Regions from separate parts of the Ruegeria sp. AG7 genome, predicted to be linked through region 3. Evidence: riboswitches for the same ligand, from Rfam matches in the RefSeq annotation. Region 3 holds a riboswitch; each other region holds the start of a gene.
The links. Region 3 has a riboswitch for cobalamin ahead of ACR0BF_RS02920 (hypothetical protein). Riboswitches for the same ligand answer to the same signal wherever they lie in the genome.

Region 1 (7,636 bases), on a different contig from region 3:
TCTGAAATGGCTTTCGGGACAATCTCTGAATTAGTGAATCGAGAGAGATGCTCGGCGATTTCCTCGGCCAGCCCGTTTAGGCTTTCGGTGACAGGATCGATAAGACATGGTGACGTCTGCTCATTGACCTTCCGGACCCTCTCCAACTCGGTTGAGAGCAACTCGAAGTCACCGCAAAGTGCCTCGAATCCACGATGGTTCTTTCGCATGACGCGGATGCGGCTGATTTGGTCCGGAAAAGCGAGCTCTAGTAAGTTGATGTCCGTCATTGCCCTGGCGCCTAGTCCATCTCTGGGCACTAGGCTGAGGGCACATCGCGCGACGCGGAAGGGTTACACCGTGAAATTAGGGTGACATTCAAATATTCATTTGACAGTATAGAGTTGAAAATACAGAGAAACTTGAAGTTTCAGATGCCCGACAGAGAATTGACCCTTGATCCGGAACGTCACGCGACCCGTGTGAAGTACGCGCTGGACCAGGTATTGGCGAGTGACATATTTGGCAAGGCGGAACGCCTTCGGAATTTTCTGAGCTACGTTGTCGAAGAAGCCATTGCGGGTAGATCCGAGGCTATTCTTGGCAAAACAATCGCTCAGGATGTTTACTTCAAGAGTTTTGCCAGTGATGACGGCCACATCAACGTTGTTCGTGTGGATGCGGGGCGGTTACGGCGGAAACTTCAGCAGTACTATGAAACGGCAGGTGCTGGAGACGATCTGCGCATTCACATTGATAGCGGCGGCTACGCACCTTGGTTCGAGGACCGCTCTGGTACAATTCAGAGCAATGTCGATCATACGCCATTCAGGCCAGGATTACCCTGGCGGATTGGCATCCCTGCTGTCACCATAGCGATCATTGCTCTTGCTTACGTCTTGGGCGGGCGCATGGAACAGGTTGTTGATCTCAACCCAAAGACATCTGCGCGCTCACTTGAGCGAAAGGCTCTATCCGCTAAATCACCCGCTGCAGTACAGGCGTCAAATTACTGCGATCAAGCTCGGGGCCTGCTCTTTCCAATCGCAACTATCGATAACCAGATCCTGGCCAGCGACATTTTTAGAATGGCAATAAATGAGGCTCCCGATTTTTACTGTGGATATGCCGGATTGGCCCATAGTCTGGGAACCCAGGCTCTACTAACGCGAGGCGAGGAAGAGCGTGACGCGCTGATACTGAATTCAGGAAAAATGGCACAGAAAGCTGTGGATATTGCGCCCTCAAACGGCTGGAGCCAATCGGCAATGGCATGGGTGTCTTACGTTTCTGGCGACTATGACAGCGCATTGGACTATTCAGCACTCGCCCAGTCGCTTCGACCCAATGACGGAAACGTTCTGGACTTTCGCGGCGTGATACTACTGGTTATGGGTCGCTTTGAAGAAGCGTATGACGTCAGCGACCCAAGCCACCCCAGAGAGATGGGAAGTCATCGGTTTGCCCACAGGAACATTCACGCGGTTGCCAGTTTTCACATCGGTGAGTTTAGGGAAGCAATCGCGTCCTTGAAATTTGCGAGTGACAATGGTGACCCCGTCAGTGCACTGTCTTTGGTATTTTTGGCGGCTTCCTATCAAAGGTTGGGCGAAGCCAAAGACGCACATGCAACCTTGAATCAACTGAAACAGTCGTGGCCAGAGTTCAGGCCAGATCTTGTTCTAGCAGCATTTTATTCCAGTCCAAATCTATCGGACGAAGTGATTTCAGCCTTAACAGATGCGGGATGGCGGTTTTAAGATATTCCTTTTCGAGCCATGGCTGGAAACAGGCACATTTGCGTAATGTGTGTTTTACCGCCAACACAAGAGAACATATCTTGGTAGTGTTAATGTACGCCGAAAGCGGTCATCGGAATTTGTTGTAGCTAACGGCGGAATTGTCCGCAAAGCGGTTGTTGGTGAGAGTTGCATCGAACGAGTGCTTCGAGCCCGAAGCGGTCTCTCGGTGTCGGGGATCTCGGGCGTGGACCCGAGACCACTGCGGCAGACAGTTTCCGCGTGATTCACTGGCGCGTGCCGCAAAACCACTTAAACAATGGCTTTCCGCCACTCGTTTGGGTAGCTTCGGGTTCGAATAGGACGGGACATGGCGCGACGGCTGGCAGCAATATTGATAGCAGACGTGGTCGGCTATTCTCGTTTGATGAGCGAGGATGAAGAAGGCACTCTGGCGGCCTTGCAAGCGTATTGGAGTGAAGAATTCAACCCCGTTATCGCGGACCGTCGAGGCCGGATCGTAAAGATGATGGGTGACGGAGCGCTTGTCGAGTTTTCCAGTGTGGTCGATGCCGTCGATGCGGCACTGAAGATACAGCGTCGGATTGTCGAAGCCAAAAGTAGGATCAGATTGCGCATTGGTATCAATTTGGGTGACATCATCGGCGATGGTGATGACATCTTCGGTGACGGCGTGAACATTGCCGCCCGCTTGGAAGCGTTGGCTGAGCCCGATGGAATATGCATCTCCTCACTTGTTCATGACAGTGTCGGGAAACGGGTGGCAGACGGTTTCGTCGACGCGGGTGAGCACGATATAAAGGGGATTGAGCAACCGATCAGGGTCTTCCGTTGGCCTGCAAAAGGGCCGGTTCAGGCAAAGCAGGAAAAACCGTCTATCGCGATCCTTCCATTCGAAAACATGTCGAACGACCGGGAGGACGAATATTTTTCCGAGGGCGTCGCTGACGACATCGCCACCGATCTATCCAAGATTTCGGGGCTTGTCGTCATCGCTCGCAACGCGACCCGAGATTACAAGAAACGGCCTCACTCCGCTGGGGAAGCAGCCCGAGAGCTTGGGGTCCGGTACGTACTCGAGGGAAGTTTGCGCCGGGGCGGCGGCCGAGTTCGCGTCAACGCGACGCTGATCGATACGGAGAACTCCAACCAGCTGTGGGCCGACCGGTTCGATGGAGAACTGGCGGAAATCTTCGACTTTCAGGACCGTATCACCGAGAGCATTGTCTCGACGTTGGCGGTGACGCTTACTCGAGCGGAACAAGAACGGGCATTTCGAAAAGAAGTCAAAAGCCTTCAGGCGTACGATTATGTCCTGCAAGGCAACGCGTTTCATGCGCTTACGACCAAGGCTGACAATGCAAGAGCGCGCGAACTCTACGAGCGTGCAATCGAGCTCGACGCAGCATACGCTCCGGCATACGCGGGGCTCGCCTGGGCTTTGGTGCATGATGCATTTCGGTGGAGCCCAGATCCTGAAGCGACACTTGAGCTTGCTCTGAAGCATGCCAAGCAAGCCGTTAAGTTGGATACCGGGTTAGCCAAAGCCCATATGGTTCTTGGCGACGTCTATTGTTGGACGAGGCGAAACTCGTTGTCCGTGGTAGAGGGACAAAAAGCGGTAGAGTTGGAGCCCAGCAATGCTGATGCACATTTCGCGCTCGGGTACTACCTGCTTGCGTCCGGTGCCTCAGAAGACGCGGTCAAAGAGGCGCGGCTTGCCTTACAGTATAATCCGGTATTCGCCATGGGTTTCTACTACGAAGTGTTGGGGACGGCGCTCTATCTCACCCAGAGTTACGATGACGCTATCGCAGCACTTGAACAGGGACTGGCACGATATCCGGACCATGATGGTTTGCACCAGATACTGGCGGCAGCCTATGCAAAGCTGGATAACCTGGATGCTGCTCGAGTGCATGCCGAAGAGTATCTGAGGCTGCGGCCAGACGAGTCGCTGTCGAAGATTTCTGAAAGGCTTCCCTACAAAAACAAAGATGATCTAGAGCACCTGATTGAAGGCTTGCGTCGAGCTGGTGTGCCCGAATAACTTGGCTGGCCGGTTTGTTGTCTCAATGACTGCTTCGTCCGCATGTGAGACGCTCGAAACCGGCGCAGCGAAGGTCCGGTTCAGAAAATGATCTTGAAGCCCGGACTGAACGGCAGCTTTCGCCGTTTCGACTCGGGTTTCTCGCGGTCGCAGAGAATAGCCGGTGTCCGCCCACCTTACTAGTTCATGCGTTCCGCAGCATTTGGCACTTTGGGCTCTCAGCAGCCATTCGCTGCACTAGGCTTGAACTTCCGCTCACCCCACCAAAGCCCCCGAACCGCCAGCACCAGCGAACCCCGTCAGCACCCGGGCTAGTCGTCAGCGGTCCAGGTTGGCGGTCTCGTAAGCTATCCCCAAAGCGCCAGTGAGCGGTCGTTCTAGCGGTCAAAATGCCCGGCGCAGAGCTTAGCGAATGCCCGTGCTGACCCGCTGACGCTCCATTCCGCCCGTCGCTTAGCTCAGCAAAATGCCCCCGAAACCGCCCCAGTTTCTCGGGCTTCGCTGAAAAGCCCATAGGTTTCATCGGTCGGCAAGGATTCCTACCACCCCAGCCATGATTTTCCTATATATCACACACCGACGTCCTCGGGGCGGATTGTAGCGCCTTCTCAGCGGCTTGTCTGACGTCAGCACCATGTTGAGACGCGCAGGTTCATGCCCTTGGGAGAAAATGGGAAAGACCCCCGAGTTTTTTCTTGCCGCAGAGTAAGTGTTAAGGTACCCGCGTTTTACCGGTCCCGATGTGGCTAAGAGGGAATCCGAGGTGCCTTTTGGTGCCAACCGGAACTGCCCCCGCAACTGTAGGCGGCGAGCGCTGTCCATTCCGTCACTGGGCCATTTCGGTCTGGGAAGACAGGACAGACAAAGACCCGTCAGTCAGGAGACCTGCCGGTATGAAACCGAAACACACCGGGCGGGGTTGTCCGGGGAGGTTGCCGAAGAAACGCGCCGGGCGGGCTATGTACCACTCTGCGCTCACAGCAGGCAGAAAAGCGTCTGTTGCTTCGGTAAATGCCCATTCACCCGTTCTCTGGTCATTGACACATGGAGATCGATTGTCATGTTTCTACGCACTGGCCTGATTGGCCTTTCCTTGCTGGCTACCAGCGCTGCCGCCGAAGGAAACTTTCCCTTAACCATCGAAAACTGCGGTCACTCGGTCACGTTTGACGCGCCAGTGACGTCGTCAGTCACGGTCGGCCAAGCCGCGACCGAGGTGCTTTATGCGCTGGGTCTGGGCGAGCAGGTTCTTGGAACTTCGGTCTGGTTCAACGAGGTGCTGCCTGAATATGCCGAGGTGAATGCCAAGGTAGAGCGTCTGGCAGACAATGATCCCAGCTTTGAAAGCGTTGTTGCCAAGCGGCCGGGACTGGTCGCAGCGCAATATGAATGGCATGTCGGACCCGAGGGCATCGTCGCCACGCGTGAGCAATTTCACGAACTGGGTATTCCAACTTACGTGATGCCTGCGGATTGCGTCGGCAAAGACAATACGGTCGGCGGCGATGGCACCCGCCTGCAAGCGTTCTCGACCGATACGCTGTATCAGGGTATCGAAGAACTGGCGGCAGCCTTTGATGTGTCCGAACGCGGCACGGACCTGGTTGCCAAGTACAAGGCCCGCGAAGCCGCAGCCGTCGCCAAGGCGCAAGCCGTGAAACTGGACGACGTGTCAGCCGTATTCTGGTTTTCATCTCCTGAAATGGAAAGCGATCCGTTTGTGGCCGGGCAGAAGGGCGCACCGGGATACATGATGAGCACATTGGGCATCCGCAACGTCATCGAGACGGATGAAGAATGGCCAACAGTTGGCTGGGAGACCATTGCCAAGGCCAACCCGACAGTGATCGTGATTGCCAAGATGGACCGCCGTCGCTTTGCTGCGGACGACTACCTGAAAAAGCTGGAGTTCCTGCGCGCTGATCCGGTGACCAGCCAGATGGATGCGGTCAAGAATGACAGGATTGTCGTTATGGATGCGCAGGCCATGGACGCCACCATCCGCGCGATCCCGGCGCTGGAGGATCTGGCCGAGAAGCTGGATACCATCGGAAACAACCTGTGAACGAGGTCGCCGCAATCTTTCGGCAGGGTTTCAAGGCCGCGTGCCTAACTGTGCCATTGTTGATTGCGGCGGTCCTTGCGGGCGCGATGATCGGGGAAACCTCGTTGTCGCCCGATTTGGTTCTCTCCGTTCTGGTCAACAAGCTGGCCGGAGCGGACCTGCCCGTCGACCCAATTGATCAGGGTATTATCTGGAGCTACCGGATTCCTCGCGCTCTGGTCGCTGCGTCCTGCGGTGCCGGTCTGGCTGTCGCAGGGGTCGTGTTGCAGGCATTGCTGCGAAACCCGTTGGCTGACCCTTATATTTTGGGCATTTCTGCCGGGGCCTCGACAGGTGCCGTGGCTGTAACCATCGCTGGTTTGGGCGGGGGAGCTTTGTCGCTGTCTTTTGGCGCGTTCAATGGCGCGCTTTTGGCTTTTGGTTTTGTCGCGTTGCTGGCCCGAGCCTCCGGCGCAGGCGGCGGGCGGGCTGCGACGGCGCAAATCGTTTTGGCGGGAATTGCCGGGTCTCAGTTGTTCAATGCGCTAACGGCCTTCATCATCGCCAAATCCGCCAATGCCGATCAGGCGCGCGGGATCATGTTCTGGCTGATGGGAAACCTCAGCGGCGTGCGCTGGCCGGATGTATATCTGGCCATTCCGGTGGCCCTTGCCGGCTGGCTTATTTGCCGCTTTCACGCCAGAGCTTTGGACGCATTTATTTTCGGCACTGATTCAGCGGCCTCGCTGGGCATACCGGTGCGGCGGGTGCAGGCAACCCTGATCTTCGCCACCGCGCTGACAACAGCGGTCATGGTTTCGATCGTCGGGTCCATCGGCTTTGTCGGGCTGGTCATCCCTCATGCTGCCCGGTTCCTTGTAGGACCGGGGCATCGCAGGCTTATCCCAACGGCCGCCTTGATCGGAGCGGTCTTCCTGATCGGCGCCGATATCGTGTCGCGCATCATCATCCCGGGTCAGGTTCTGCCGATTGGGGTGGTTACCGCCCTGATCGGTGCGCCTGCCTTTGCCGTAATTCTGGTGCGCGGCCAGAGGAACGCCCAATGAAGATCGAGGCGCAAAACCTGACATTTTCGGTTCGCGGCAAGACTTTGCTGTCAGACGTATCGTTTGTTGTGGAGCCCGGAGAAACACTGGCTTTGGTCGGACCCAACGGTTCGGGCAAATCAACTCTGATGCGCCTGTTGGCGGGTTTGGCACGTCCGGTTTCGGGAAAAGTCGTCATAGCGGGCCATCCCGTTTCGCATTTGTCGCGCAGACAGATTGCCCAACGGATTGCCATTGTTGAACAACAGGCTGATACAGCCGAACGCGTAACTGCACGGTCCGTGGTCGAGCTGGGCCGCACGCCCTGGCTGTCGGCGTTACGGCCCTGGCGCGCCGAAGATACCAGGCAAGTCGACAAAGCCCTGCAAACTGTGGAAATGGCCGATATGGCACACAGAGAATGGGCAACATTGTCTGGAGGAGAGCGCCAGCGGCTGCACATCGCGCGGGCTTTGGCGCAGCAACCGGGCCTTTTGCTTTTGGACGAACCGACCAACCATCTGGACATACATCACCAACTGTCGATCCTGGACTGTGTTCGAATTCTAAAAGTGACAACGGTGATGGCACTGCACGATCTGAATCAGGCAATGGCCTGTGATCGCGTGGCTGTTTTATCAAAAGGACAGCTGGTTTCTCTTGGCCCGCCCAAACAAGCCTTGTCTTTGCAAACCGTTTCAGAAGTTTTCGGTGTCAAAGCACAGTGGGGGTATAGTGCCGGCAGGACAGAACGGTT
Region 2 (7,636 bases), on a different contig from region 3:
GGTGTTTCAATGCAGCAAGATTGGCCAGCCGCATCGTGGGCATCCGCCCCTCAGGTCCGCCGCCGCGATGCCAGCCCTCCGCGAAAGCGCCCAGGTCACTGTCGGAAAAGGACAGTACAACCAGATCGGCCGGGCTTTGGCCCAGATCGGTTGGGGTCTCGGTTTCCTCGAGCCCGTGGCTTTCGCGAAAGACGACGTGCATGACTTACTCGGCAACCTCGGTCACACCCACTAGGATATCACGGATCTCAGCCTCTTTGATGTCGTCATGTTCGGCAATGACGACCAGGCGCGAGCGGCGCACCTCACCGGGTTCCCACGGGCGGTCGTATTGGTGACGAACCCGTGCGCCGACAGCCTGAACCAGCAGGCGCATCGGTTTGCCTGTGACGGCGGCATAGCCTTTGACGCGCAGGATATTAAGCTCAGTTGCCAGACGTTCAATCCTGGCAACCAGTTCCGCCGGGTCGGTCTGTTCCGGCAACTCGACGATGATGCTTTCGAAATCGTCATGCTCATGATCGTGATGGCCATCGTGATGTGACGGGCGCGCGTCCATGTCATCTTCGGCGGCAGCCTCAAGGCCAAGCACGACGCGTACGTCGACGACACCCTCGGCAACCTCGACGACAGGAAGCGGGCGCGGCGCCTCAGCGGCGATGATCTGTTTAGCTTTCGCGACACCTTCGGGACCTGCCAGATCGGGCTTGGTCAGCAGGATGATATCCGCGCACGAGATCTGATCCTCGAACACCTCGGACAAGGGTGTTTCGTGGTCGATCGAGTCATCAGCCAGCCGTTGGGCATCCACCGCTTCAACGTTCGGAGCAAAGCGACCGGCGGCCACGGCCTCGGCATCGGCCAGCGCAATAACGCCATCAACGGTAATTTTCGAACGGATATCAGGCCACTCAAACGCTTTCAGCAGCGGTTTGGGCAGTGCAAGGCCGGATGTTTCGATCAAAATGTGATCCGGGCGCGGTTCCAGCGCCATCAGCGCCTCGATGGTCGGGATGAAATCGTCGGCCACGGTGCAGCAGATGCAGCCGTTTGCCAGTTCCATGATGTTTTCCGCAGGGCATTCCGGAATCGCGCAGGACTTCAGGATGTCGCCATCAACACCCACATCGCCAAACTCGTTAACAACAATCGCAAGGCGCTTGCCCTGCGGGTTCTGCATCAGATGGCGCACCAGCGTGGTTTTGCCCGAGCCCAGAAAGCCGGTGATCACAGTGACGGGGAGTTTTTCAAGGTTCGACATGATCTCAGGCTCCAATCGGGGGAATGCGCGAGGCGCAGTTTTTGCGGAAATGTTCAGGACGGTCGCGCCATTTCACCAGACCATCGCCTGTGGCCAGATACTTAGTCGCGCCATCGATGATGACATCGACGTGATCGATTTCGTTCAGATTCTCGTAAACAAAGGTCCAGCGATCCGGCCCGCCCCGAAGAACGATGGAACAGCCCTGATCACAGTTCGAAAGGCATTCGACCTGTTTCAGAGTGATACCATCCGGCAGGACAGCCTGTTCCAGGGCCTTGTGCAACAATGTGCCGGGACGCTCAGCGTCATCCTCGACGGGCAGACCCCGGCGGCAAGTCGTGCAGACCAGTAGCTCTACCGGTTCGTTCTCGGTCATGTCTCTCATCCCCCCAAATCCTCTTCGCGGGGGACGGGGTTTCATGCGGGCACCACGTCTGCACATGGACCCGACACCGGAACACCCCGCCCGGTTTCAACTTCGGGTGTTGGCAGGTCTCCCGGCTTGCGGATGCCAGAGCGGTCGCTCTGTCGGATGTCCCGCCTTCCCGGCACAGGCCAGTGGCATTGGGCATCCTCTCCGGTCACGGTCGCGGGGGCGGCTGCGTTTGGCGGATGAACCGTTGACGCATTCCCTTTTCATCGGCTGTCGCCGACACCAACGACAGGGACATGCGGCACCGCTGACCCGCTTGTCAAGCGGTTCGCGCGCAACAAATAAGCCAAGGAGAAAAAAGCGACCTGTAGGCGTCGTTCGGCGGCATGAAGAATGTGTTCGGTATGTGGTCGCATGACGGGAAAACGACGAACTTGGAGATGCGTCATATGAAAGTGGGATTTATCGGTCTGGGTAACGTAGGCGGCAAGCTTTCGGGATCCCTTTTGCGCAACGGCATTGATCTGACTGTGCATGACCTGAACGCGGATCTGGTGGCCGAGTTTGTCGCCAAAGGTGCAAAGGCGGCTGAGGGGCCCGCCCAGTTGATGCGCGATTGCGATGCGGTGATCACCTGTCTGCCGTCTCCGGCAGCATCGGACGCAGTCATGCAGGAGATGTTGCCCGAAGTGGGCCCCGGTAAGATCTGGATGGAGATGTCGACCACCGACGAGGCCGAAGTCAAACGCCTGGGTGCCGAAGTCATATCGCGCGGCGGTGCGGCCGTCGATTGCCCGGTTTCTGGCGGGTGCCACCGTGCCGCGACAGGCAATATCTCGATCTTTGCGGGCTGTGACCGGGAAACGTTTGAACGAATTCTGCCGTTCCTGACGACAATGGGTCGTCGGGTTTTGCACACCGGCGAACTGGGCTCGGCCTCGGTGCTGAAAGTGATGACCAATTATCTTGCCACCGCCAACCTGATCACCTGCGCCGAAGCACTGGTTACGGCAAAGGCTGCGGGGATGGATCTGAACACGACCTATGAGGCGATCAAAATCTCGTCCGGCACGTCCTTCGTGCACGAAACCGAAAGTCAGGTCATCTTGAACGGGTCGCGCGATATTTCCTTCACCATGGATCTGGTGAAGAAGGATATCGGTCTGTTTCAGGAGGTCGCCGACCGCGCCGGGGTGCCGCTGGAAATAAACCCGGTGATGATCAACATCTTTAACGATGGTATCGCACGCTATGGCGAACGCGAGCTTTCACCAAATATTATCAAGCGGCTGGAAGAGGCAACCGGCCTGGATATCACCGCCCCGGGCTTCCCTGCCGAAATGACGGATGATGAGCCGGAGGAGCCGGGATACGAGGTTGTGCCACAAGGGCGCGCCTGAACGTAAAGCACATACCAGACAAAATCTCGCCCCTTGAACGAGCAGGGGTAGGCAGGTGTTCCGAAAAACACGCCATATCTGGCCCGCAATTCGACAGAATCGCGGGCCTTGAACGTCTTGAAATACCGAGCGTCGCACGCGTGTACTGCGGGGTTAAGTCAGCGATTTGGATGTTGTTGGAGGCGAGTACCGGAATCGAACCGGTGTACACGGATTTGCAATCCGCTGCGTCACCACTCCGCCAACTCGCCTTTTCAAGTAAAATCAAATACTTGCTGTGGTGTAACTGGGTTTTTAACAGCTTTCCTCGGGGGCGTCCAGTGGATTGCGTGCGAATTTGCCGGCAAGACTGAAATTTGCCGAAGTCCATGCCCAAGAAGGTGATCACGATTCAGGTTGCGGCAACAGGGGCGTTGCTGGAAGGTTCAGGATATGGCACAAGCCCGACATCTTTGGGAATGAGACGAGATATCCAATGACTGACTTCGCAGCCCGGCGCCGCACAATGGTTGATACACAGATCCGCCCCTCTGACGTCACCAAGTTCCCGATCATTGAGGCTATGCTGAGTGTTCCGCGGGAAAGCTTCGTACCCGATTCTCAACGCGAGGCGGCCTATGTGGACGGCCTGATTGATCTGGGTGGAGGGCGCAGCATGCTGGAGCCGCGGACCCTGGCTAAAATGCTGGACGTGCTGAACATATCCAAGGACGAGATGGTCCTCGATATCGCTCCGGCAATGGGATATTCCACGGCTGTCACCGCACGGATGGCTGAGTTGGTTGTGGGTGTTGAATGCGACGAAACCCTTGCAGCCGAGGCGCAAAACCTCTTGGCCGAAGCTGACGTGCACAACGCCATCATCCACGTCGGCGCGTTGGAACAGGGTGTGGCGGAACACGGCCCCTATGATGCGATCATGGTGCAGGGCGGTGTCGAGCAGGTGCCCGATGCCCTGTTGGATCAGCTCAAGGACCACGGTCGGATCGTGTGTCTGTTTGTCAACGGCAACCTGGGTACCGTGCGGATCGGTCGAAAAACCGGTGGTCGCGTCAGTTGGCGTGATGTGTTCAATGCCCATGCGCCGGTTCTGGAAGGTTTTTCGGCAGAGTGTGCATTTTCGCTATAGTCCGCCGATAGATTTTTCTATCGCCTTGATTAGTTGAAAAGAAGGCCGCAAACTGCCTGTAGGGCAGTGTAATTTCGTTTGAGAGGATTTTGGTATGCGTGGTTCGGCGACAGGTAAGCTGGTCAGGGCGTTTGCTGTGACCGCAGGACTTGCCATGAGCGTGATGCCAGGGCGTGCAGCGTGGGCAGACAACATAACGGATGCGTTCATCGGCGCGTATAACACCAGTGGTTTGCTTGAGCAGAACCGGGCGTTGCTGCGCGCGGCGGATGAAGATGTGGCCATTGCGCTTTCTGCGTTGCGGCCAATCATCAACTGGACCGTGCAGGTCAGCCAGGATTACACCCGTTCGCGGGTCAATAACGTCGTGACGACAAACGAGCCGTCGCGGTTCTTTTCGGGCCTGACGCTGAGCCAGCTTTTGTATGATGGCGGCGCGTCGGTGCTGGGCAAGCAGTCGGCGCAGGAAACGGTGCTATCGACCCGGCAAACCCTGATCGATATCGAACAACAGGTTCTTATCCGCGCAGCAAATGCCTATCTGGGCGTCCTGTTGCAGGAAGAGACCGTGGCGATCCGCCAGAACAACGTGGATGTGTCGGCAGAGGAACTTAGGGCGTCGAATGACCGCTTCGAAGTGGGCGAAGTAACCCGGACGGACGTCGCATTGTCCGAAGCGCAGCTGGCAAGCTCTCAGGCGGATCTGGCTGTGGCACGCGGTGAATTGAGCATTGCCCAGGCCGAATACGTGAACGCGGTCGGAAAGGCACCGGGGCGAACGGCTGGCCAGCCGAGCCTGCCCAATCTGCCGCGTTCCGAAGCTGAAGCTGTGAACCTGGCGCAACGCAACCACCCGGCCATTCTGTCGGCACAGCATCAGGTCAGGGCGTTCGATCTGGTCGTGCAGCAACAGCGGGCCAACCTTGGGCCGAATGTCAGCCTGAATGCCGACGCTGGCGTGTCCGAGCGCTATGACAATAGTGACTATGTGAACGACGCGACCGTGTCGCTGAACTTCAATCAACCCATCTACGCAGGTGGCCGGTTGGCGGCAAATGTGCGCCGCGCAATGGCCAGCCGGGATGCCTCGCGTGCGAATCTGCTGAACGTTCAAAAGAACATCACGCAGGGTGTGACCGACCGGTATGCGGCGTTTCAGGCGGCCAGCGCCAGTTTGAGGGCGTCAACCGAGCGCGTTAACGCCTCGCAGGTGGCATTTGATGGCATCCGGGAAGAGGCGACTCTGGGCGCGCGAACAACTCTGGATGTATTGAATGCACAGCAGGATTTGCTGGATGCACAGCTGGCGGAAGTTGCTTCGCGCACCGAACGGTCGCGGGCTGCCTATCAGTTGTTGCAGGCGCAGGGCCTTCTGACAGCCGAGCGTCTTGGGCTGGCGGTGCAAATCTATGATCCGACTTTGTATTACAACCTGGTCAAGAATGCACCTGCACAGGTCAGCAAGCAAAGCAAGGATCTGGATCGTGTTCTCAAAGCGTTGCGCCGGGACTGATCGCCAATACTATTTGTTGTGAGGCACGGATTGTTTGGCTACACTTGATCCAAGGATAGAGCGGTAGAGAACAATGTCTGATAATGTCGTGAAAGCAGGGATCGAAGACGTTCTGTCTTCGGTCAAACGTCTGGTCAGTGAAGACAGTCGTGATAAATCCGTCTCGGATCAAACGACTAAGGCACGCAAGCCGGGGCGGCTGGTGCTTACCGATGCTTTGCGGATCAGCACACCAGATCAGTTGGGAGTGATTCCCGCTAAAGTTGTATCCAAAGCCGAAGTTACAGATGCCGCCAAGCCGATGTTGCTGCGAACCTGTGACATCGTTCAGACGGGTCAACCCGCGAACGCCGACGAGGACAAGCCAGAAGCAGCCGAGACGAAACACGCCCCGTCGGATGATGCTGCAATCAGCCTGAGTGCAAAGATCGAAGCGTTGGAAGCGGCCATTGCACAAACAGAAGACCAGTGGGAACCGGACGGTGACAGCCAGGATGCATATTCGGGCACACCGTCACATGCGCTGCCATGGGATGTCGAAGAAGAATTTGCCGCTGCGATGTCGATTGATGCTGCTGGAGGCGATGAACCAGAGGCGGCTCAGCAGGACGAAGGTGCACCTTATCAGGCGGAATTCATCCGGTCGTCTCGGGCTGTTGTGTCTGATGCTGATGCCGAAGAACCTGATTCCGACGAAAACGTCAGGACGATCGACATGGACGAGGACGCTCTGCGCACCCTGATCGCAGAGGTTGTCCGCACCGAACTGCAAGGAACGATGGGCGAGCGAATTACAAGAAATGTGCGCAAGATGGTCAGACGAGAGATCGCCCGCGCTCTTGCGGCTCAGGATCTGGAGTAACGGTCAGCTGCGGTGCGGGGGCTGCGCGAGGCTGAGCAGCAGGTCAAGGTCCATGTGGCGCTCCAGATGATCGGCCAGATCGTCCAGCGCCTGCTCGACGCCATCTTCATAGGACAGGTCCGAGGTCACGCCTAACGCTGACAAATACCGCGCCCGGAATGCGTCGGACGAAAAGATACCGTGCAGATAGCTTCCCTTGATCCGCCCGTTTGCGCTGGCCGCGCCCTCGGGGCGGCGTTCGACCTCAAGCCATGCATTGGCGCAATCCGGCCCGTCTGTATGGCCCATGTGGATTTCGTATCCGGTGACCGGCTCGCGGTCCGGCAAGGCATGGGCCTTACGCAGGACAACTTGCTTTTGTCCTCCCATGACCGTGTCTACATCCAGAAACCCCAACCCTTCGACCTTACCCGGTCGACCGTCCACGCCATCGGGGTCGGAGATGGTCTTGCCCAGCATTTGAAAGCCGCCACAGAGACCCAGAACATGCCCGCCGCGCCGGACATGGCCAAACAGGTCGATGTCCCAGCCTTGTGCGCGGAAATAGGCCAGATCTCCGATGGTGGACTTGCTGCCCGGTAGCAAAATCAGATCGGCATCGCCCGGCAATGGGCGTCCGGCCGGAATGATCTCGACGCTCACTCCGGGTTCGGCAGACAAGGGGTCAAGGTCGTCGAAATTCGCCATCCGTTCAAGCTGTGGCACAACAACCTTGCATGTGCCGCCTGTGTGAGAGCGGATGTCCATCATATCTTCGGCCGGAAGCTTCCAGGCGTCGTGAAACCATGGCACAACTCCCAGACAAGGCCACCCTGTACGAGAGGCGATATCCTCGCGCCCTTCGTCAAAAAGGGACACATCCCCCTTGAACCGATTGACTGCGAAGCCCCGAATTCGCGCAAGATCACCCTCATCCAGAACCGCCTGAGTGCCAACGATCTGTGCGATCACACCGCCGCGGTGAATGTCGCCGACAAGTATAACAGGTATATTCGCAGCGCAGGCAAAGCCCATATTGGCGATGTCACCCTTGCGCAGGTTGGTTTCGGCCGGGCTGCCCGCACCTTCGATCAGAACCAGATCCGCATCGCTGCA
Region 3 (7,636 bases):
TCGGGCTGGGCAACCATGATCTCGGGTTCGGGCTGGCGACATTGGGCAACATCCTGACGCAAGCCCCCTGCCCAGTTATTTGCAGCAACCTGCATCGCACGCGCGGACCACTGCCCTGGCAGCGATACACCGTTCTGGACCGCACCGTGCTTTTGAACGGAGAAGACATTCCCGTTCGCATCGGCATCTTCTCGGTTCTTCCTCCGCAAACGGCCTGTTGGGAGGCGCATAATCTGGATGGCGGTATCGTCGTCGAGGATATCCTGCTTGCGGCTAAATCCCTGACGCAGACATTGCGCAACGAGTGTTGTGATATCATCGTGGCGCTTGCCCATTCCGGCCTTGGGGGCAGCGAGCCGGTAGCGGGGATGGAAAACGCCGTGATACCCTTGGCCGCGATCAAAGGCATCGATGCCATTGTGGCCGGGCACACCCACCTGACACTTCCAGGAGAGGGCCACGCCAATACCCCGATGGTCGATCACCTGACGGGGCTGGTACATGGAACGCCCGTTGTCATGCCGGGATCAGCGGGCTCTTACCTGGGGGTTATCGATTTGGCCGTGACCGCCGGGCCGGACGGCAAAGTGCGAATCCGGGATAGCCGCGTCGAACTGCGCCCGGTTATCAGCAACGGCACAGCCGTCGGGGAAGACCGTGAAATTGCGGGTCTGTGTGAGGTGGCGCATCCTATGACCCGTCAATCCGTTGCGGCACCGGTGGCACATATCCCGGATACATTGCACAGCTATTTCAGTTGCTGTGCGCCGGATCGCGGGCTGAACCTTGTAGCTGCGGCGCAAGCCGCCGCACTGCGCCCGCTTTTGCAGGGAACAGACCTGGCGGATCTGCCGATTCTGTCGGTTGTTTCGCCTGCCAAATCCGGCGGGCGCTCAGGCCCCCGCCATTATACCGAGGTACCCGCCGGAGAAATATGTTTGCGCCATGTCGCAGATCTGCATGTGTTTCCCAACGAGCTGCGCGCAATCCGGATCAGCGGTGCGCATCTGCTGGACTGGTTGGAGATGTCGGCCAGCGTATTCAACCAGTTAAAGCCCGGTTCCGAGCCCGAACTGATCAACCCTGAACGGGCCGGGTACAATTTCGACATCGTGTTTGGACTGTCTTATCAGATCGACCCTACTCAGCCGCCTCGATACGATGCGCAGGGGAAAATGATCCATCCAGACCACAGGCGGATCAGCGATCTGACATATGCAGGCCGCCCCGTACGACCGGAGCAGATGTTCGTTATGGCGCTGAACAATTACCGCGCCAGCGGAGGCGGGCATTTCCCGCATGCGACAACGTCTGAGTTCATCAGCCTGCCACCGCTGAGCATCAAGGACCTTGTGCGGGATTACCTGGCGCAGCACCTTCCGCCCGATCCGATCGTCACGCAGCCCTACCCGTTCTCGCTGATACCGCAGCGGGGCGTGACAACAATTCTTCGCACAGGTGCGGGCGCCCCGAAATATTTGGATGAGTTGCGCAGGTTCGATCCCGTGTTGCTGGGCTCGGATGGCAGGGGATTTGAACGCATCCGCCTGACGCTCTGACGGGTTGTCTTTTCCCGTTGCCTTCCCTATATCCGGACTCGAGAGGTTGGCGCGGGCGAGCGCCTCGCCAACCTGGTCAGGTCCGGAAGGAAGCAGCCACAACGAGCCCCGCTTGGGTCGATGTCCAACCTCTCACTTCGTGAACCACAGCCACAGGAGGGCTTTATGATTGTAGTGAAAACCCTTCGGGCAGACTGGTTCTGATTCACCGGAATCACCGGACTGCCTGAACACACGACCTGCGGATGCGCGCATGCCATCCGTTGGCATTGCTGTTTCTGAAAACAGGCAGATAAATGTCTTATACGCTTTCGGACCTGGGATGGTCCTCTTACTTTGCCGCGCAGCATGCGGTTTTTCCTTCTGACACGCCCTTTCGTATCGCATCGGTACATCGGGACCGTCTGATCGGGCTGAGCCCGGATGGTGATATCCCTTTGCTGACACCGGATAATCCGACCGGTTCATATGCCGTTGGGGATTGGGTCCTTGCCGACGCCGAAAACCGCGTGCGTCACATTCTGGACCGGCGCAGCCTGCTGCAACGCAGGGCTGCCGGTACAGGTGCCGCAACACAACTGATAGCAGCCAATGTCGATGTGTTGTTCATCGTCAGCTCGTGCAACGCCGATTTCAACCTGCCCCGGCTGGAACGTTATCTGGCGCTGGCACATCAGGCCGGATGTTATCCTGTCGTTGTCCTGACGAAAGCTGACCAGTCGGATGACCCCGGCAGTTTCTCGGGACAAGTGCAATCTCTGGACCCTTTTTTGTCGGTACTGGCGATCAATGCGCTGGACCCGGCAGATATCGAAAAGGTTCTGGCATGGTGCCCCAAAGGCCAGACCGGCGCGCTGGTCGGGTCGTCGGGCGTGGGTAAAACGACGCTCAGCAACGCCATGACGGATCAAAACCTCGCCACCTCTGGAATTCGCGAAGACGACGCACGGGGCAGGCACACGACAACGGTGCGCGCGTTGCACCGGATGGGTAACGGTGGCTGGCTGATTGACACGCCGGGAATGCGCGCATTGCGTTTGTTGGACGCTCAGGACGGGATCGACAACGTGTTCTCGGACATCACAGAGCTTGGCCAAAGCTGCCGCTTTTCGGATTGTCAGCACGAGACCGAGCCCGGCTGTGCCGTGCAGAACGCAATAGGCAAGGGCGTTCTTGATCCGGCGCGGCTGGACCGTTGGCGCAAGCTGCGGCGCGAAGATCAGCGAAACTCGGAAACCGTTGCGCAATCGCGGGCGCGGGACAAGGCGTTCGGCAAGATGGTCCGCGGTGTCATGCAGGACAAGAAGCTTCGCAAACGGCCATAGCTGCAAGGTGTTATGGAAAACCTGCGTCGCGTCTGATCAGGCGATCAGGCGCGGCCAGACCGCTGCATTGCGCCGGGCAAATGCGCCTATGTGACCAATCTCCGGCAGCCCAAATTCGGCAGGCTTCAGAAGGTGGCGTCTGGCCCCGGGGCCATACAGATCGGCAAGGCGCCAAACCGCCTCGGGCGGAACCATCTGGTCGTCTTCGAACGTGAACAGATCCACAGCTGTTCCAGAACTGCCCCAATGCGCATCAGGCAAATTCTGCCCGATCTCGGGAACGTAGCTAAGAGGAGCTGTGCACCATTTGCGCCATTGCCAGTAGACCGAGGCGGGCAGGTCCGAGCCAAACCCGATTGCTTTGCCAGGCAGATAGCCAAGCGCCCGCACCATCAGCGGTGCATGGCCATACCAGAACAGCCCCGCCAGCCCCCGATAGGGCCATGGGTGATCATTCAAAGTCACCAGCCCCGAACACACACAGATCATACGGTCAATCTGGTTGATATCCGGCTGCACCGGCCCCAGCATCGCACCGACCGAATGGCCGATGGTCCAGTGCTGCGCCTTTGGAAACCGCCTGCGCATCTCGGCCCGTGCCGCCGGCATATCGATCAATGCCCAATCCGCCATTGTAGCACGCGCGTCTTTCAGGCGGCCGACCAACGAAAGCCCGTAGTCCCGATAGTCATAGGTCAGGCAAGCCACCCCCCGCTTGGTAGCCAGCCATCGCGCAAAATGGCGATAATAGTCACGCGGCACACCTGTAGCACTGTTCAGCACAACAACGGTTTCCGGCTCACCCACAGGCCGGTACAACCGCGCCGACAAGGTCACGGACCCTGACGGAAAGCTGAAATCTTCGATCAACACCGTCTGTTCCGTATCCAACATGATCCCCGGCTTTCACTGAAACAATCGGTTTGCCTGCCTTCAATGCCGACGACACTAGGCCGGAACATAATCCGCATCCAGCATGACCAAACGTCCGGCCTAAAGATCGGCTTGACTCGGAACGCGATCAGACGCTAGCGGTTGTGTGATGGTTTCCGGCCCCTACAAGAGGTCGGGATGAAAAGGGAACACGGTGCGGTTTGTCTGGTCACACAGACATCAACCAAGTCCGCGACTGCCCCCGCAACTGTAAGCGGTAAGCAATGCCGAAATACCACTGGCCTATGGGCTGGGAAGGTCGGCAGAGCAATGACCCGCAAGTCAGGAGACCTGCCATCGGAACTGAAACCGAAACTCGGGCGGGGTGTCCGGGCAGGTCCTGACGGCGAAATGCTGTCCCACCTGCCCCAATATTCCAGCCCACCACGCGCGGAGGGCGCAGGATGATCTGGAAGACAAAATCACACGAATACAGCGCAACGGTGTGCCAGCGGACAGGGAAAACCTGCCCGGCTTTGGCGCGACTGGCCCGCTCGATTTCGGAAGCCATGGCGCAGGCGGTTTCGGCCACCAGCGAGGATTTCGAATTTGAAGGCAGCAGCGCGCTGTCACATTGCGCAGAAGGGTGCATGGCAACGATCAGAGCGCGATCCGACAGCGTTCGCATTTTCTGTGGAACACACCCTGACACGGCAACTCGGGATCTGGATGCCTATGCTGATTTGATCTTTGGACCTACATTCAGCACGCTGCCCTCGGGCACCATCGCGAACCTGCCTTGCGCCATGATCGAGGTTTCAACGATCCGCCCCCAAAAAACCGGCTACGCGCCACAGCAGCTTTCAGCTTGATCCCACTTCCACCTGTGCCGGGGTGATCCGGGACGCCCAGGCCAGCTGCGCATCGGTTTCGACAGCGCAGGGGCGCACGGCCCGCAAGCGGTCCAGTGCGTCGCTGGCGCGTTCACCGCATTCAACCATCAGTCGCAGAACAATCATCCCGGACCTGCCGCACCCCCCACGGCAGTGTACAAGGACCCGGCCACCGCCCGACAGTGCGTGTCGGGCCGTGGCGCTGACCTCTGGCCAGGCCTTCCGAACCGCTTGCGTCGGTGCTCCAAAATCTTCGATCGGCAGGTGAACCCACCGGCTGGCCCGGCTTTGGATGTCACTGCCAAAATGCTGCGCGCCATCCTGAAGCATTTCGACATCCGTCGTCATTGAAATCACAAGGCCCGGTTTCCACGCCGCAATCGTATCCAGATCGGTGGCGTAATCCCCGCCACGCCCTGGCATTGAAGTAAGGGCAAGCGTTCCGCCTCCGACCTGCAGAGCAAAAATGACCAGCTGCGACATGAAGTGCGTCCTCCCCCAAGGTACTCTTTACAAAATGAGTCATTAAATCCGCTGGTCCAGTTTAGTTGGAAACCAGTCCGTTTCTGAAACAAAAAATCATCTCGCCCCACAGTGGACGCGGACTGCCGCCGCCACTACGCTGTGCCGAAGCACCGAATCCGAGCGAGTAGACATGACAGACACGCCCAGCCCCGCCTATCAGGTTCTCGCCCGCAAATACCGCCCGGAAACCTTTGCCGACTTGGTGGGTCAGGACGCCATGGTGCGCACCCTGAAAAACGCTTTTGAGGCCGACCGGATTGCGCAGGCCTTTGTCATGACCGGCATTCGCGGAACGGGTAAAACCACCACGGCACGGATCATCGCCAAGGGCATGAACTGCATCGGACCGGATGGAACCGGAGGGCCGACAACAGAGCCTTGCGGTCAGTGCGAGCATTGCATCGCGATCATGGAAGGCCGCCATGTCGATGTGATGGAAATGGATGCCGCCAGCCGTACCGGCGTCAACGATATCCGCGAGATCATCGACAGTGTCCGCTATCGCGCAGCCAGCGCGCGCTACAAGATCTACATCATCGACGAGGTTCACATGCTCTCGACCAGCGCATTCAACGCGCTGCTCAAGACGCTCGAGGAACCGCCCGCACATGTGAAGTTCATCTTCGCGACCACCGAGATTCGCAAAGTGCCGGTCACGGTTCTGTCGCGGTGTCAGCGCTTTGACCTGCGCCGGATTGAGCCCGAAGACATGATCGGTCTGCTGCGCAAGATCGCCGGGGCCGAGGGCGCGCAGATTGCCGACGACGCACTGGCGCTGATCACCCGCGCTGCAGAAGGGTCGGCCCGCGACGCGACCTCATTGCTCGATCAGGCAATCTCGCACGGGGCCGGTGAGACGACGGCAGATCAGGTCCGTGCGATGCTGGGTCTGGCGGATCGAGGTCGTGTTCTGGACCTGATGGACATGATCCTGCGCGGTGACGCGGCAGGGGCGCTCACTGAACTGAGCGGGCAATATGCGGAAGGCGCAGACCCTCTGGCTGTGCTGCGCGATCTGGCCGAAATCACGCATTGGGTGTCCGTCGTAAAGATCACACCCGACGCGGCCGAAGACCCGACGGTTTCCCCCGACGAACGCACACGGGGCCAGCACATGGCCGAGGCTTTGCCGATGCGGGTTCTGACCCGGATGTGGCAGATGCTGCTGAAGGCGCTGGAGGAAGTCTCTGCGGCGCCCAACGCGATGATGGCCGCCGAAATGGCCGTTATCCGACTGACACATGTCGCCGATTTGCCCAGCCCCGAAGAACTGATCAAACGGCTGCAAGACAGCCCGCCTCCGCCCCCCGGCGGGCCGGGCGGGGGCATGTCAATGTCCCGGCAGGCCCCGGTGGCAACGCAATCCAACGCGACCCCGCCGCCTGCCTATACATCGCCCCCGCGCGGCGCGGGTGGCGCACCGGTTGCCGCGCTGGCGCAGGATGCCCAGACGGCCCTGGCCCGCTATCCAACCTTCGGGCATGTGGTGGAACTGATCCGCACAAACCGCGATGTGAAACTGCTTGTCGAGGTGGAAAGCGGCATGCGCCTTGTGTCGTACCAGCCCGGCCGGATCGAATTCACCCCGACGCCTCAGGCACCGTCGGATCTGGCGTCGCGATTGGGCTCTGCCCTGCAACGCTGGACTGGCAATCGTTGGGCCGTCTCCATTGTCTCGGACGGGGATGCGGCGACCATCGCGGAAGTGCGGGACCGGGCCGAACTGGCCCTGAAAGCCGAGGCCGAAGAGCACCCGCTGGTTCAGGCCGTTCTGACGCAATTCCCCAAGGCAAAGATCATTCGGATCGAAACACCTGAACAGCGCGCCGCCAAGGTTGAGACCGAGGCCCTTCCCGAAGTCGAAGATGAATGGGACCCCTTCGAAGAGGATTAGCCCCCAGGCCCGTGGGTCCAAGTTTCAGGAAACCTGACATACTCACGCCCTTCCACGTTGCAACTGAGGGAGGGAATGCGGGCGCATAAATTATCGGCCGGCGACGCTCTGATCTGGACAGGCGGGAGACCTCTTGTGCCGCCTGCCTGCGGTCCGTATTTAGAACCAAACAGAAACACAGGAGACGACTGATGCTGAAAGGACTCGGCGGGCTTGGCGGACTGGGCGACATGGCCAAGATGATGAAATCCGCACAAGACCTGCAAACCAAGATGACCGAAATGCAGGAAGAGCTGAACAACATGATGGTTGTCGGCGAATCCGGTGCGGGGCTGGTCAAGGCAACGGCCACAGCCAAGGGTGAACTCAAAGGGCTGGACATCGATCCGTCGATCTTCAACGGCGACGACAAGGAAGTGGTCGAAGACCTGATCCTGGCCGCCATCAAGGACGCTCAGGCCAAAGCCGCCGAACGTTCACAGGAAGAAATGGGCAAGCTGACCGAAAGCATGGGCCTGCCGAAGGACATCAAGCTACCGTTCTGAGCTTCATCTTTTCCCAAATACT
Region 4 (7,636 bases), on a different contig from region 3:
GCCACCGGCGCGTTTGGCGTGTAGATAAAGAACCCATCTGCATCTGTTACGATACGGCCCAGCTCGGCTCCGTCCGGGCCGTTGACGATGACCTCGGTATCGCTTGCCATGTCGCCGTTGGAAAAGCCGATTTCGCCTTCGATGGCGTCACCGGATTTAAACACTCCGGCTATGACCTTATGCGCTAAGGCAGGTAGGGGTGCGCAGCACAGCGCCAGAACGATTGCCAGATACCTCATGCGACCGCTCGTTTGACAAACAGCTCGGGCTTGACCTTGCGCGCCAGCAAAACCGCGAACCCGGTCAGGATCGCCTCAATCGCCATGACAGGAATATGTGCAAAGAAAACAAGCTTGGCCGCAGGCAGGAAGGCATCCCCGGACAAGGCCAGTGAAAACGCAACCATGCCGGTTGTGGCGGCAGTGGCAAAGGCACCGCCGACCCCGCCCCATATCGCACCTTGCAGCGGTGAGCCGTGGGCGATCAGGCGGCTAAAGATCAGTCCGGCCAGAACCGCGGGCAACGCGATGTTCAGGGTGTTGATCCCCAATACCGTCAACCCGCCAAAGCCAAAGAAGACGGCTTGCAGCAAAAGCCCGACGAACAGGGCCGGGAATGCGGCCCACCCCAGCAAAAGCCCGGCCATACCGTTGAGGATCAGGTGCACCGACGACGGACCAATAGGAACATGGATCAGCGATGCCACGAAAAAGCTGGCTGACACCACCCCCGCAGTGGGGATGCGATCAAGATCCAGCGACCTGAGGCCCATGGCAATTCCACCCGCCGCAGCGACGGCACCGCCGATCACAACCGGGTTGGACAAGGCTCCGTCAACGATATGCATCTACGGTTACTCCAAATCCCAGGCGCGGATCCAGATGACCGCGTCCTGGCTGAGTTCTTTGCCATTGTGTTCGGTCACGGGACCGGCGCCGAGCGCTGCAAAACCCCAATATCCGGCTTTTGGAACGCCGAATGTGAAATACCCGTTATCATCCGAAGTTGCGACCAATGCACCACCCGGCAACGGCGAGACGGTCGGGGCCGAAGCAGCCGTGCTTTCCATGTCCGGTTCTGCGGCCATGTACTCGATCTCGATCTCGGCACCCGCAACCGGTTGGCCTTCTGCCATAACTCGACCCGTAAAGGTCGAACCCGCGATGATGTTGGTCGGTTTGTTGAGCGGGATGATCTCAACCGGCAAGCCCACCGGGTTCATCCAGTCGGTCGGCAATTCGTTGCGGTTCAGGAATGCCTTGGCGATCTGCTGGATATAGATATCCTCAGACCCCTCGTAATAGGGCTGGGGAACTGTCACCAGCACATAGTCGCCCGACCGTTTGACCGGAACATAACCCTTGAATGCCGCGCCTTCGTTTTCCCCACCGGTGAAACGCACGGGTTCCAGAGTGTCCAGCAGGTCGGTTTTCTGACCGTTGTGGATCACGTAGAATTCCTGCGGCTTGTCCAGATCCATGACATGCCCGTTCGAGAACGGATGCCAGAAGATCAGCTTGACCGGAACATTCCCCGGTGCGTCGATCATGGTGTCAGAGGTGTATTCCAGCAGGAAATGCGCATTTGCCATCGCTGGAAGCGCCATCGCCACAGCGGCCGCAGAAAGCAGCTTGGTCATCAATAGTCGTCCTTGTCCCATCGTACCAACCCCGGTACGAGATGCGTTTTGACTGCGGGGACGTCCAAGCCGAGCTGCTTTTTCAAGCATCCTGCTCCGACGCACATCCCGTCGCCGATTAGGAGTGCCCTTGTCAAAGGCACATGTCCGGCAGGTATCCTGACTTGCGGGTCAAAGCGTTGGGCTGGCCTTCCCGGATTAACTCCAGTGGCACTTCAGCCCTGCTCGCCGCTTACAGTTGCGGGTGCAGTTGCGGAATTGGGCCAAAGCCCGCACCGCATTCCCTATTGATTCCAGAGCACGCCCCGGAACCGGACATGCCGAGCGGCTTGCCAGACTTCTTCGGCATCCGTCAACGATCAATTGCGCTGGCTGTCAAAAAGTTCAGCGGGCAATGCCCTTTTTCCGGTTGATCCGCTTTGGATACAGGTCGGGGTTTTTCGGGGATGAACCTACCCCTCGAGCAGGTATCTTTCCGACAATGGCAAACTGGCCGCCCCCAATGACCGGGCATCCGGGCCCGCCGCCCCTGCCAGCACCAAGGGCCGTTCAAGCCCGGTCAGGTTCATATGGGATAGTTTGAGCTCAACCCTTTCCACCAGCCGCGCCTTGATATCAGCAGGCATCCAGCCATCAATCTTGACACATTCGAAATCGATCAGGCTGCAAGAAGAGACGATGGCATGGGCGATTCCGTGCGCCGCCTGGTTCAGCCAATTCTCAAGGTGGGTTTCCGGTACGTCCCAATGCCGTGTCGTTTCCCAGATTGAGCCGGCTGTTTCGGCATTCCCACCAACTGCGCGCTCCAGCACATAAAGACTGGCGACATCTATCAATGGTTTCACTCCGCCTGCGTCGTCCGGCACAGGCAATGGACCAAGCGCACCGGCATTTCCCCGCCCTGAAAAGATGGAGCCGTTCAGAACCACCCCGCCCCCGATGAAGAAGCCGACATAGAAATACAGGAAATCTCGTGGGCCTTCTGCAGGGCCAAACACCAGCTCGGCACCGCAGGCCGCGGTTGCGTCGTTCTGCAAAAATACCGGCACGTCATAGCTTGCGGCTAGCGCGCCTTTCAGGTCCGCGTCACGCCACGGATCCATTTTTTCCTGAGGAACCTGCAATGTTTGTGCCCAGTCCCAAAGGTAGAACGGCATGGCAATCCCAAGGCCCGCGATTCTGCTGCGCGCCTCGGGCGACATTGACGCCATCACTTTGTCGAGGCTTTCTGTGGAAAAGCTCAATGTCGCCTCGGGCGTCGGAAAATCATAGGTCCGCCGTTCGCGGTGCCTGACGTTGCCAAGAAAATCCGTCAGCACCAGTTCGGTACTACGCCGCCCGACTTTGAGCCCAAAGAAATACGCGCCGTCCGGGTTCAGGCGCATGGGAACCGATGGCTGCCCAACTTTTCCCCGGATCGGTTCGCCCCGCAACAGCAACCCATCGTTCTCCAACTGGCGCATGATGACCGAGACCGTCTGCGCCGACAGGCCGGTCATGCGCGCGATTTCAGATTTTGCGAGGGCCTGATGGCGCCGGACCAGTGACAGGACAAGCCGTTCATTTCGGGCCCGCATTCCACTTTGGTTGGTGCCGCGCATGTCTGGCTCGCGTACGCCAGTAGTATTGCCCTGAGAGTTCATTGCAGACACGGCCATCCCCTTCATGACGACAATGTAAAAACCCTTCCTTTCTGTCAATAATAAATAAGAGTGATTTATTTATTGACTCGAAATTCGAATCTTGTGATGGTTTTCACGTTCGATCGGGCCGGTTTTCGCCCGATCAAACGTATGCCCGGACGGGCATTGGGAAAACTGGGAGGACTACCGATGAAACTTGCGAAACTTGCAGGCGCAACGGCGCTGGCGGTTACGGCCATGGCAAGCAGTGCAATGGCCGAAGGTGAAACCGTTTGCCTGATCACCAAGACGGATACCAACCCTTTCTTTGTTAAAATGAGAGAGGGTGCCACGGCTAAAGCCGAAGAGCTTGGCATGAAGCTGAAAGCCTTTGCCGGCAAAGTCGACGGAGACCACGAAACTCAGGTTCAGGCCATTGAAACCTGCATTCTGGATGGCGCAAAGGGTATCCTGCTGACCGCGTCGGATACGTCGTCTATCGTTCCAGCGGTGCAGCAGGCCCGCGATGCCGGGCTGCTGGTGATTGCGCTGGACACCCCACTTGAGCCTATCGACTCGGCCGACGCGACCTTTGCCACGGACAATTTCCTTGCGGGGCTTCTGATCGGACAATGGGCAAAAGCCACGCTGGGAGATGCGGCAAATGACGCCAAAATCGCCACGTTGGACCTTGCGGTCAGCCAGCCCACTGTGGATGTGCTTCGCAATCAGGGGTTCCTGCAGGGGTTCGGTGTTGATCTGGCCGATCCGAACGTGATTGGCGATGAAAACGACCCGCGTCTTGTTGGTAGCGATGTCACCGCTGGCAACGAAGAAGGCGGTCGTCGCGCCATGGAGAACCTGCTGGCCAAAGACCCGACGATCAACGTGGTGCACACCATCAACGAACCGGCGGCAGCGGGCGCTTATGAAGCGCTTAAGGCTATCGGGCGCGAAAATGACGTGTTGATCGTTTCCGTCGATGGCGGCTGCCCTGGCGTGCAGAACGTGGCGGACGGCGTCATCGGTGCAACATCACAGCAATACCCGCTGCTGATGGCATCGCTGGGCGTTGAGGCCGTCAAAAAATGGGCGGACGAAGGCGTGAAGCCCGAGAACACACCCGGTAAGGACTTTTTTGACACCGGCGTGGCGCTTGTGACGGATAAGGCCGCCGACGGCGTCGAGTCCATCTCGGTTCAGGAAGGCATGGACCTCTGCTGGGGTTAAGCTGAATGTTTGGAAGGCCGCTGCGCGGCCTTCCACTTATCAAAACCACCCACACGCCTGAAACCTTGCTAAAGTCGTCATAAACCTGACGCTTTGGGGGAAGTTCTATGTCCGATTCTTCACGACAAGCTGACGATTTCGAAACCGCCGCAAAAGGCAGCCCGGAGCAAGTCGCCGAGTTTGACGATCACCAACGCGGATTTGTCGGGACGGTTCAGCATTTTCTGCATGTGAACCCGTCGCTGGTCCCGCTGATTGTCCTTGTCGCTGCCATCGTCATCTTTGGTGTCTTATTAGGCCCCAAGTTCTTTTCGCCCTTTGCGCTGACATTGATCCTTCAGCAGGTTCAGATCGTCGGGATTGTGGCCGCGGCACAAAGCCTTGTGATCCTGACCGCAGGCATCGACCTGAGTGTTGGGGCCATCATGGTGATGTCGTCGGTTGTGATGGGGCAGTTTACCTTCCGCTATGGAATGCCGCCTTCGGTTGCGATTGTGTGCGGCCTTGCTGTTGGCTCGGCAATCGGGGCCTTGAACGGGTTTCTGGTCAGTCGCATCAAGCTGCCGCCTTTCATCGTCACCCTTGGCATGTGGCAGATCGTTCTTGCGGCGAATTTTCTTTATTCACAAAACGAAACGATCCGGTCGCAGGAGATCGAGGAACACGCCGCCATCCTGCAACTGTTTGGTGCCAAGTTTAACGTGGGCGGGGCGGTGTTTACCGTCGGGGTGGTCTTCATGCTGGCGCTGATCCTCGTCCTTGCATACGCGCTGCGGCACACGGCCTGGGGCAGGCATGTCTATGCCGTCGGGGATGACCCCGAAGCGGCAGAGCTGTCCGGTGTCAACGTACACCGCACGCTGATATCCGTGTACATGCTGTCCGGCCTGATCTGCGCCTTTGCGGGCTGGGCCCTGATTGGTAGGATCGGGTCGGTTTCGCCAACCTCGGGGCAGCTGGCCAACATTGAAAGCATCACGGCGGTCGTGATCGGGGGGATATCTCTGTTTGGCGGTCGCGGGTCTATTCTGGGGTCCCTGTTCGGTGCCCTGATCGTGGGCGTCTTTACGCTTGGGCTGCGGTTGTTGGGCGCGGATGCACAATGGACGTTCCTGCTGATTGGCATCCTTATCATCGCAGCGGTCGCGGTCGACCAGTGGATCAGAAAGGTGGCAGCCTGATGGAACCCATTCTCAAAGGACGGAACCTTGTGAAACGCTATGGCAAGGTGACTGCGCTGGATCACTGCGACTTCGATCTGATGCCGGGTGAGATTCTGGCGGTGATCGGCGACAATGGCGCGGGCAAGTCGACGCTGATCAAGGCTGTGTCGGGCGCGGTGGCGCCGGACGAAGGCGAGGTCTGGCTGGAAGGTCAAAAGGTGAATTTCCATTCCCCGATCGACGCGCGTGAAGCCGGTATTGAAACCGTGTACCAGACGCTTGCCATGTCCCCTGCCCTGTCGATTGCGGACAATATGTTCATGGGGCGGGAAATTCGGCGCAAAGGACCGCTCGGGTCGTGGCTTCGCATGCTTGACCGTCCGGCGATGGAAAAATTCGCCCGCGAAAAGCTGAGCGAACTGGGTCTGATGACGATCCAGAACATCAATCAGGCGGTCGAAACCCTGTCGGGTGGACAACGTCAGGGGGTCGCCGTGGCACGCGCGGCGGCGTTCGGGTCCAAGGTCATTATTCTGGACGAACCGACAGCAGCACTGGGCGTCAAAGAAAGCCGCAGGGTCCTTGAACTGATCCAGGATGTGAAATCGCGTGGCATCCCAATCATCCTGATCAGCCACAACATGCCCCATGTTTTCGAAGTCGCAGACCGAATTCACGTGCACCGGCTGGGAAAACGCCTGTGTGTGATTGACCCCAAAGACTATTCGATGTCCGACGCCGTGGCGTTTATGACCGGGGCTAAGGAAGCACCGCCCGAGGATCAGGCCGCATGACCGGTGGCGGCACCGCCCCTGACGTTCTGGCCGACCGTATCGTCGACGCCGTTGAGGCGCTGCCGTCGGCCCGACACCGGCAACTTGTCGCGATTGCCGGGCCTCCCGGATCCGGGAAAAGCACCATTGCCAGCCTTGCCACGACAAAGCTGAACCGGCGCGGCGTGTCAGCCGGGCTCGTTCCAATGGACGGTTTTCACTTTGACAACGCGATCCTGAAGGAACGCGGGCTTTTCCCCCGCAAGGGCGCGCCGGAAACCTTCGATATTGCCGGGTTTCATGCCTTGCTTGTGCGTTTGCGCACCGAAGATGAAGTTGCAATTCCGGGCTTCGACCGAAAGCTTGATCTGGCAATCGCTGCCCGATCAATGATCTCTCCCAATCAGCGGGTCGTTCTGGTTGAAGGCAATTACCTTTTGCTGGATGAACCGTGCTGGTCAGGCCTTCATCCCCTATGGGCGCTCAAGGTGTTTCTGGGCGTCGATCTGGCAACACTGGAATCCCGGCTCACCGACCGTTGGGTTGGGTTTGGGCTGGACAAACAGGCCGCAAGCGAGCGGGCGCTTTCAAACGACATTCCGAATGCCGAGCGGGTGATCCGGAACTCGGTACAAGGCGACCTGAACCTGTGACGGATGAGGGCGGGTCTGGCAGCCCGCCCGTGTCTCCTGTCTAGTAGGTGGGCGGCACAAGACCGGCCTGAAACCATGTCACAAAAGATACGATAGAAAACACGGGCAGCCCTGTGGCGCGCTGAATATCGGGCGCGTAGGGGCACATATTCGTGCATTCCAGCACGATCGCGCCAAGATCGGGGTGTTCCGATGTCAGGGCCATGGCGGCTTCTACATTGTCTTTGCGGGCCTTTTCCACATCAAGGCCAAGCTCATTTCCAAGGATCGCGCGGGTGAACTCCGCCCCGCCTTCGGTTGTGCCGATGGGTGTGTCCAATGGAACATTGGCGGCCAGCAAGTGATCTTGGGTCAGAGTAGAGGCTGATATGGTCAGAACCCCGGCGCGTTTTCCCGCTGGCAGGATACGGTTGACCATTTCAACCTGCATCAGGGACGATGTGGCCACCGGAACAGGCACAGCCTGGGCCAGTTCTTTTTGGAACAGGGACAGAAACCCGCAATTGGTGGTAATCCCGTCGACACCATCTTTGAGAAGCTCCTGCGCCGCGTTGAT

Region 1: it holds a riboswitch for cobalamin, as region 3 does, so the genes downstream of both, ACR0BF_RS16540 (ABC transporter substrate-binding protein) here and ACR0BF_RS02920 (hypothetical protein) in region 3, are expected to answer to the same signal.
Region 2: it holds a riboswitch for cobalamin, as region 3 does, so the genes downstream of both, ACR0BF_RS12735 (DUF1636 family protein) here and ACR0BF_RS02920 (hypothetical protein) in region 3, are expected to answer to the same signal.
Region 4: it holds a riboswitch for cobalamin, as region 3 does, so the genes downstream of both, ACR0BF_RS19300 (DUF4198 domain-containing protein) here and ACR0BF_RS02920 (hypothetical protein) in region 3, are expected to answer to the same signal.

What each region holds. Positions count from the first base shown of each region.
Region 1 is NZ_JBQFYP010000014.1:56,597-64,232, reverse strand. It holds gene ACR0BF_RS16555 (hypothetical protein) at 1-269, opposite strand, end outside; gene ACR0BF_RS16550 (tetratricopeptide repeat protein) at 414-1,739, shown strand; gene ACR0BF_RS16545 (tetratricopeptide repeat protein) at 2,089-3,789, shown strand; cobalamin riboswitch at 4,505-4,696, shown strand; gene ACR0BF_RS16540 (ABC transporter substrate-binding protein) at 4,850-5,854, shown strand; gene ACR0BF_RS16535 (FecCD family ABC transporter permease) at 5,851-6,900, shown strand; partial or broken gene ACR0BF_RS16530 (ABC transporter ATP-binding protein) at 6,897-7,407, shown strand.
Region 2 is NZ_JBQFYP010000008.1:121,682-129,317, reverse strand. It holds gene cobN (cobaltochelatase subunit CobN) at 1-202, opposite strand, end outside; gene cobW (cobalamin biosynthesis protein CobW) at 206-1,261, opposite strand; gene ACR0BF_RS12735 (DUF1636 family protein) at 1,266-1,640, opposite strand; cobalamin riboswitch at 1,735-1,939, opposite strand; gene ACR0BF_RS12730 (NAD(P)-dependent oxidoreductase) at 2,042-3,037, shown strand; tRNA gene ACR0BF_RS12725 (tRNA-Cys) at 3,215-3,288, opposite strand; gene ACR0BF_RS12720 (protein-L-isoaspartate O-methyltransferase family protein) at 3,513-4,166, shown strand; gene ACR0BF_RS12715 (TolC family outer membrane protein) at 4,261-5,679, shown strand; gene ACR0BF_RS12710 (hypothetical protein) at 5,753-6,541, shown strand; gene ACR0BF_RS12705 (cobyric acid synthase) at 6,545-7,636, opposite strand, start outside.
Region 3 is NZ_JBQFYP010000001.1:556,550-564,185, forward strand. It holds gene ACR0BF_RS02900 (bifunctional 2',3'-cyclic-nucleotide 2'-phosphodiesterase/3'-nucleotidase) at 1-1,559, shown strand, start outside; RNA gene ffs (signal recognition particle sRNA small type) at 1,599-1,697, shown strand; gene rsgA (ribosome small subunit-dependent GTPase A) at 1,856-2,884, shown strand; gene ACR0BF_RS02915 (alpha/beta hydrolase family protein) at 2,921-3,778, opposite strand; cobalamin riboswitch at 3,912-4,130, shown strand; gene ACR0BF_RS02920 (hypothetical protein) at 4,222-4,629, shown strand; gene ACR0BF_RS02925 (protein-tyrosine phosphatase family protein) at 4,621-5,133, opposite strand; gene ACR0BF_RS02930 (DNA polymerase III subunit gamma/tau) at 5,306-7,069, shown strand; gene ACR0BF_RS02935 (YbaB/EbfC family nucleoid-associated protein) at 7,261-7,614, shown strand.
Region 4 is NZ_JBQFYP010000026.1:14,946-22,581, forward strand. It holds gene ACR0BF_RS19290 (cobalt ABC transporter permease) at 1-239, opposite strand, end outside; gene cbiM (cobalt transporter CbiM) at 236-847, opposite strand; gene ACR0BF_RS19300 (DUF4198 domain-containing protein) at 854-1,639, opposite strand; cobalamin riboswitch at 1,772-1,970, opposite strand; gene ACR0BF_RS19305 (ROK family transcriptional regulator) at 2,092-3,282, opposite strand; gene ACR0BF_RS19310 (substrate-binding domain-containing protein) at 3,472-4,491, shown strand; gene ACR0BF_RS19315 (ABC transporter permease) at 4,599-5,672, shown strand; gene ACR0BF_RS19320 (ATP-binding cassette domain-containing protein) at 5,672-6,448, shown strand; gene ACR0BF_RS19325 (nucleoside/nucleotide kinase family protein) at 6,445-7,080, shown strand; gene ACR0BF_RS19330 (aspartate/glutamate racemase family protein) at 7,121-7,636, opposite strand, start outside.